3 regions of the Mesorhizobium sp. CA16 genome follow, and region 3 is predicted to be linked to each of the others. Evidence: predicted binding sites of a transcription regulator. Region 3 holds the regulator's gene; each other region holds the start of a gene.
The links. The regulator PhoB, encoded in region 3, activates phosphate uptake and scavenging genes when phosphate is short. The targets are predictions, from matches to a motif close to TGTCATNNANCTGTCAT.

Region 1: a site for PhoB is predicted at 891-907, ahead of LB525_RS06245 (acid phosphatase). Genes of this name have one in related genera too.
Region 2: a site for PhoB is predicted at 917-933, ahead of LB525_RS11290 (RNA degradosome polyphosphate kinase). Genes of this name have one in related genera too.

The regions. Positions count from the first base shown of each region.
Region 1 covers NZ_JAIUHP010000003.1:81,823-84,088, forward strand. The annotation lists gene LB525_RS06245 (acid phosphatase) at 1-748, opposite strand, end outside; gene LB525_RS06250 (cytochrome-c peroxidase) at 968-2,221, shown strand.
Region 2 covers NZ_JAIUHP010000006.1:89,444-91,709, reverse strand. The annotation lists gene LB525_RS11290 (RNA degradosome polyphosphate kinase) at 1-759, opposite strand, end outside; gene LB525_RS11285 (zinc-finger domain-containing protein) at 1,012-1,257, shown strand; gene LB525_RS11280 (FAD-dependent monooxygenase) at 1,287-2,266, shown strand, end outside.
Region 3 covers NZ_JAIUHP010000012.1:110,657-112,922, forward strand. The annotation lists gene pstB (phosphate ABC transporter ATP-binding protein PstB) at 1-144, shown strand, start outside; gene phoU (phosphate signaling complex protein PhoU) at 165-872, shown strand; gene phoB (phosphate regulon transcriptional regulator PhoB) at 889-1,578, shown strand; gene LB525_RS18025 (ROK family protein) at 1,911-2,266, opposite strand, start outside.

The sequences.
Region 1 (2,266 bases), on a different contig from region 3:
GCGTGATGGCGCCGTCATTGGTGAATTTCGGCACGCCGCCCAGCGCCGAGGGCGGCGAATTGTCGGCCGGTTTCAGCGTCACGCCATCCGGCTCGACGACGGCAATCTGGGCCTTCACTGGGCTGGTGTCGGCATTTGGATAGTAAGGCACGCAGGCGCAGGCCAGCATGAAATGGTTGAGGAAGGAGCCGCCGAAGGCGCCCTGGAAGAAATTGTCCGCCAGCACGTATTTTTTGGCGATCGCCCACATCGGCAGGATCGAGCCGTCATAATGGCCCATCACCAGCGCGCCGGAATCGGCCCAGGCAACGAACTTGTCGTTCCGGCCGCCGTCGATCTGCATCTGCTCCTGATAGAAACGATGCCACAGATCATGGGTGATGACGCCGGTATTCTCGTTGAAGCCCTTGGGATCGTCGATGGCGAATGTCGCGTTGCGCAGATGCGCGCTCTGCGCCTCCGTCACCGCCGGCGTGACGCCCTTGCCGGTCAGTCCGCCCCAGGCCGGCGGCAGTTCGGAAAGCGGCTTGCCGTCGCGGTCGAGCTGGCGCGCCTGTTCAGGCGAAACGTTGGCCAAGCCGTTGGCGCCGGGGAAGCCGCCATAGAGATTATCGAAGCTGCGGTTCTCGGCGTAGATGACGACGACGGTGTCGATCTTGTCGTAACCGGCAGGCGCCGCTTGGGCAGCAGCAGAGAGCGATGCCAGCGCCGTGGAGGCGAGGCAAAGGGAGAGAAAGGACCGGATCATTGGAAAATGCCTCGTGGCTTGGGAATGGCTGGAGGACGGCAATGCAGGAACGCAACTGCATCAATGCCCAGCTACTTCGACGCCTTGTCACCTTTGTGACAGTTCGGCCCCGGCCGAACACGGTTTCGTGAGCGAGAAGACCGGTCATCAATCCGTTGCACTCGATCCTTACGCCGCCAAAGAAACCGGGCGAAGAAATCAGGGATATCGCCGAAGACGATGGGACGTCGGAAAAATCACGCGATCGCCATTGCAGCGGCCACGATCGTCGCCTCCACCGCGCCCGCCAACACCGAGGAGCCATCCGGTGTCCATCCCGGCCCGATGACGCGGCAGGAAGCCTTCGCCCGCGCAGAGGCGCTGACGGCGCTGGGGCGACAGATGTTCTTTGATCCGTCGCTCTCGGCCTCGGGCAAGCAGGCCTGCTCCTCCTGCCATGATCCCAACCACGCTTTCGGGCCGGCCTCGGCGGCACCGGTCGAAATGGGCGGAGCCAATCTTGACCAGCCCGGCGTTCGCGCCGTGCCGTCACTGCGCTACCTGCAGGCGGCGCCCGCCTTCACCGAGCACTTCTACGACTCCGAGGACGAAGGCGACGAAAGCGTCGACAGTGGCCCGACCGGGGGGCTGACCTGGGACGGCCGCGCCGACCACGGCAAGGACCAGGCAAGAATCCCGCTGCTGTCGTCCTTCGAGATGGGCAATAAGGACGCGGCCCAGGTGGTCGCCAGCCTGCGCAACGCGCCTTATGCCGGCGCCTTCAAGGCGGCCTTCGGCGCCGATGTCTTCGACCATCCGCAAGACGCCTTCGACGCCGCTGTGGAAGCGCTCGGCACCTTCGAGCAGAGCAGCGCCGATTTCTATCCCTATTCCAGCCGCTACGACGCCTTCCTCGCCGGCAAGGCGCAGCTTTCCGCGCAGGAATTGCGCGGTCGCATGCTGTTCGAGGACGCAGCGAAGGGCAATTGCGCGAGCTGTCATCTCAGCGAACCGGCCAATGACGGCGAGCCGCCGCAATTCACCGATTACGGCCTGATCGCGATTGCCGTGCCGCGCAACCCGGCGATCCCCGCCAATGCCGATCCCAATTATGTCGATCTCGGCCTGTGCGGTCCGCTGCGCACCGATCTCAAGGACCGCGTCGAATATTGCGGCCTGTTCAAGACACCGACGCTGCGCAACGTTGCCTTGCGGAAAAGCTTCTTCCACAACGGCTATTTCCACACGCTGCGCGACGCGGTCGCCTTCTACGCCAGCCGCGATACGGATCCTGGGCGCTGGTATCCGAAGAAGGCGGACGGAACGGTCGACAAATTCGACGATCTGCCAAAGGCTTACTGGGGAAACCTCAACACGGACCCGCCCTTCAACGGCAAAAAGCCCGGCGACAAGCCGGCGCTGACCGATGCCGAGATCGACGACATCGTCGCCTTCCTCGGCACGCTGACCGACGCCGACCAAGCGGGGCAGTAGGGCAAGCAGCCAAGGAGATTGGTGGCTTGCAGCCGCAGCGGCGCT
Region 2 (2,266 bases), on a different contig from region 3:
CTCGACCTCGATGTCGCTGTCGCGGATGATGCGGAACGTGCCGGAGCCTTTGACCTCGTAGCCGGGGAAAAGCTTGCCGATATAGATGCCGACCACTTCCTCCAGCGGAATGAAGCGGACATGGTTCTTGCGGTCGGGCAGGCGGATGAAACGCCTGAGCGCCACCGGCAGGCGCAGCAGCGCGCTCATCTCCTCGCCATTCTTGCGATGGCGCAATTGCAGGGCGATGGAAAAGCCGAGATTGGGGATGAACGGAAACGGATGCGCCGGGTCGATCGACAGCGGCGTCAGCACCGGGAAAACCTGTTCCTGGAAATGTTCCTCCAGCCAGGCCTTCTCATCCTTGGTCAGCGCGTCGCGGGTGATGCTCTCGATGCCTTCCTTGTTGAGCAGCGTCATCAGCGCCGAGAGGCTCTTCTGCTGGTCTTCCTGAAGGCGCTCGACCTCCCGCAGCAACTGCTCGAGCTGCTGTTCGGGCGTGCGGCCGTCCGGGCTCTTCAGCGCGATGCCCTCGCGGACCTGGCCGGCAAGGCCGGCGACGCGGACCATGAAGAACTCGTCGAGATTGGCGGCAGAAATCGACAGGAAGCGGACGCGTTCAAGCAGCGGATGATGCTCGTTCAGCGATTCCTCCAGCACGCGGCGGTTGAATTGCAGCCATGAGAATTCGCGGTTGACGAAACGATCGGGATTGCCGCCGTCGGGGCTTGCGGCCTCAACGGTGATGAACTCGCTCTGCACAGGCTTCAGTTCGTTCATGGTTTCCTGCTCTTGCCCGCAACCGTTCCCAGGAGGCGCCGCATACTGCCGTTAAACGACGCTCTAGCATGTCTTTATGACGCATGATCGTCACGGAATCGCTCCGGCACCGGCCCCATGCGCTTAACCGGCTCAACTTATCCTCTGCCAGCCTTTTGCGACAGTTTGATTTCATCGATCTTGCAAACTGGCCTGTTATGCTCCAGATGCAAACTGGTCACACCCACTGGCCGAACCCAATTGGAGACGACGATGGCAGGCGGCAGCATTCCCCATTTCCAGAACGACGCGGGCCATCCGGTCATCGAGATCGGCGTCAAGGAATTCATGTGCACCGGCGCCAACCCGCCCTTCGACCATCCGCATGTGTTCCTCGACATGGGCGACGACAATGAAAAGGTCTGCCCTTACTGCTCGACGCTCTACCGCTATTCACCGTCGCTGAAGGCGACGGAAACGCAGCCGGCCGGCTGCCTTTATGTCGACCAGGCCGCCTGACGCGGCAAATCATGAACGACTGCTAGATCATGACTGAAGCACGGTCCCGGCAAATCGTCATCGCCGGGGCTGGCATCGCCGGGCTGACGGCGGCGCTTGCCTTCGTCGAGCGCGGTTATCCGGTAAAACTGTTCGAGCAGGCAAAACAGCTGGAAGCGGCCGGTGCCGGCCTCCAGCTTTCCCCCAACGCGACCCGGATCCTGCGGCGGCTCAGCGTGCTCGATCGACTGCTGCCCAACGCGATCCGGCCGCGAGCGGTGGTGCTGAAGGACGCAAGGAGCCTGCGAGAGCTGGCGCGCGTGCCGCTTGGGGAAACCGCAGAAAAGCGCTGGGGGGCGCCCTATCTCGTGGCGCACCGCGCCGACCTGCAGGCGGCGCTGATGGCGGCGGTGGCGGAACGGCCCGGTATCGCGCTTGTCACCGGCGCTCGTGTTGCCGGCATCGCCGTCGACCCGCAAAGCGTGACCGCGACGGTCGAGGTCGACGGCAAGGCGACGAATATCGCGGGCGGTTTGCTGGTTGCAGCCGACGGCGTCTGGTCGTCGGTTCGCGCCAAGCTTGCCCGGACGGCCGGTTTTGCGGCAAGCCGCTTTTCGGGCGAACTCGCCTGGCGCGCGACGGTCCCGGCGGAAAGCGCCGCCGGCCAGGCTTTTATGCAAATCGGAGCCACCGACAGCGTCACCACTTTCCTGCATCCCGGCTTCCACATGGTCGCCTATCCGGTGAGCAAGGGCAGCGCCGTCAACCTTGCCGCCTTCACCAAGGGCGAGCGCATTGCCGAAGGCTGGTCCGGCCATGCCGACCCTGCCATTCTTTCGGCTGCCATGCGAGGCACGGCGGCAGCGCTGGCGGAGCTGGCGGCGCTTGCCGGGCCGTGGACAGCATTCCCCATCCACACGGTCGCGCAGCAGCGCTGGACCATGGCGGAGGGAGTAGCACTGATCGGTGACGCCGCGCACGCCATGACGCCGTTCGCGGCGCAAGGCGCGGCCATGGGGATCGAGGACGC
Region 3 (2,266 bases):
AACATGCAGCAGGCGGCGCGCGTGTCGCGGCAGACCGCGTTCATGTATCTGGGCGAGCTGGTGGAGTTCGACCGGACCGAGAAGATCTTCACCTCGCCCCGCGAAAAGCGCACGCAGGACTACATCACCGGCCGCTTCGGCTGAGCTCATACGAGGACATCATCATGGCCGAACATACCGTCGCTTCCTTCGACGAGGATCTGAGGCAGATCAGCCGGCTCATCAACGACATGGGCGATCTCGCAGCCTCCATGGTCGGCGCTTCGACCAAGGCCCTGCTCGAGACCGACAATGCCATGGCGCAGCGCGTCGTTTCCGACGATGCCATCATGGACGCGCGCCAGCGCGAGCTCGACGACCGCGCCATCACGCTGATCGCCAAGCGCCAGCCGATGGCCGACGACCTGCGCAACGTGGTCGGCTCGATCCGCATGGCGGGCGACCTCGAGCGCATCGGCGACCTCGCCAAGAACATCGCCAAGCGCGTCGGCTCGGTCGGCGTCAGCGCCGCGCCGCGCGACCTCACGCATTCGATCGATTCCATGGCGCAACTGGTGCTGATCCAGGTCCAGGCCGTGATCCAGGAATATACGGTGGGCGACGCCACGGCGCTGGCCAAGCTTCGCAACGACGACGAGCGCATCGACGTCAAATACACATCCGTCTTCCGGGAGCTCCTGACCTACATGATGGAAGACCCGCGCAACATCACCGCCTGCACGCATCTTCTGTTCTGCGCCAAGAATCTCGAGCGCATCGGCGACCATGTGACCAACATCGCCGAGAACGCCTATTATGTGCTGACCGGCACGCAATTGCCCGCGAATCGTCCCAAGCAGGACGAGACGACAATGTCGGCGCCGGCGGCCTGACGAAGGGTATCTGCCAATGATCGCGCCACGCATCATGGTGGTGGAGGACGAGGAGCCGCTTGGGGTGCTGCTCCGCTACAATCTCGAATCCGAGGGTTACCAGGTCGAAGTGGTGACCCGCGGCGACGAGGCCGAAATCCGCCTTCAGGAAAACGTTCCCGACCTGCTCGTGCTCGACTGGATGGTGCCGGCGGTTTCCGGCATCGAGCTCTGCCGGCGCCTCAGGATGCGGCCCGAGACCGAGCGGCTGCCGATCATCATGCTGACGGCGCGGGGCGAGGAAAGCGACCGCGTGCGCGGCCTTTCGACCGGCGCCGACGACTATCTGGTCAAGCCGTTCTCGACGCCGGAGTTCATGGCGCGCGTCAAGGCGCTGCTGCGCCGCGCCAAGCCGGAGGTGCTGTCCAGCGTGCTCAAGGTCGGCGACATCGTGCTCGACCGCGAGTCGCACCGCGTCTACCGCAAGAAGAGCGAAATCAGGCTCGGCCCGACCGAGTTCCGGCTGCTGGAATTCATGATGCGTCATCCCGGCCGGGTGTTCTCGCGCAGCCAGCTGCTCGACAATGTCTGGGGCGAGACGATCTATATCGACGAACGCACCGTCGACGTCCATGTCGGCCGCCTGCGCAAGGCAGTCAACAACGGCCGCATGCCGGACGTCATCCGCACCATCCGCGGGGCGGGTTACGCGATCAGGGAAGATTAGGGATAGGGGCCGAGACGCTGACGGGTTCTGTGTCTCCAGCATCGGATCGCGTGCATTGGCGGTTAGCCGAGACGCTTGTGCTTCGTCATCCACGGGCGGAGCAAGGAGCGCAGCGACGCAGCGCAGACCCGAGGATCCATTCCGTGATGTCGATGCGTTGCGACAGTCCAGAATTCTGTGCCGCTGCGCCCGACGCGTGAGGTAGCGGCATGGATTCCAGGGTCTCCGCGACGGAGCTTCGCTCCTGCTCCGCCCTGGAATGACGAAGCTGCGGGGCCTTCCCTTCGCTAATTCAAGCGTCTGCTGCTGTCCCGGACCTCTTCAAGGCTGCCTCAGGCCACGTTCTTTCCCGTCCCCACTCTTGCCTGGCCTCCCGGCGCGAAAATCTCCTGGTCGACGAAGGTCAGCGCGCGCATGGCGCAGCCTTCGCGGATCAGCGGCAACTCGTTCGGCTCGGTGTCGAAGGAGATCGATTCGGAGTGCTGGCCGCCGGCCGTCTGGGCGATCGCTTCCCTTAGCGCCGGCTCGATTAGGTCGAAGGCGGCCGCGCTGACGCCGACCATGGCGACAGGCGCCGGGTCGATGAGGGCGAACAGGCTGCCGAGACCGAAACCAAGCGCTTCGCCGGCCCGGCGGTAAGCCTCCCGTTCGGGGCCGTCCCTCTCGCGCGCCTTCGCGGCAAGGGCCC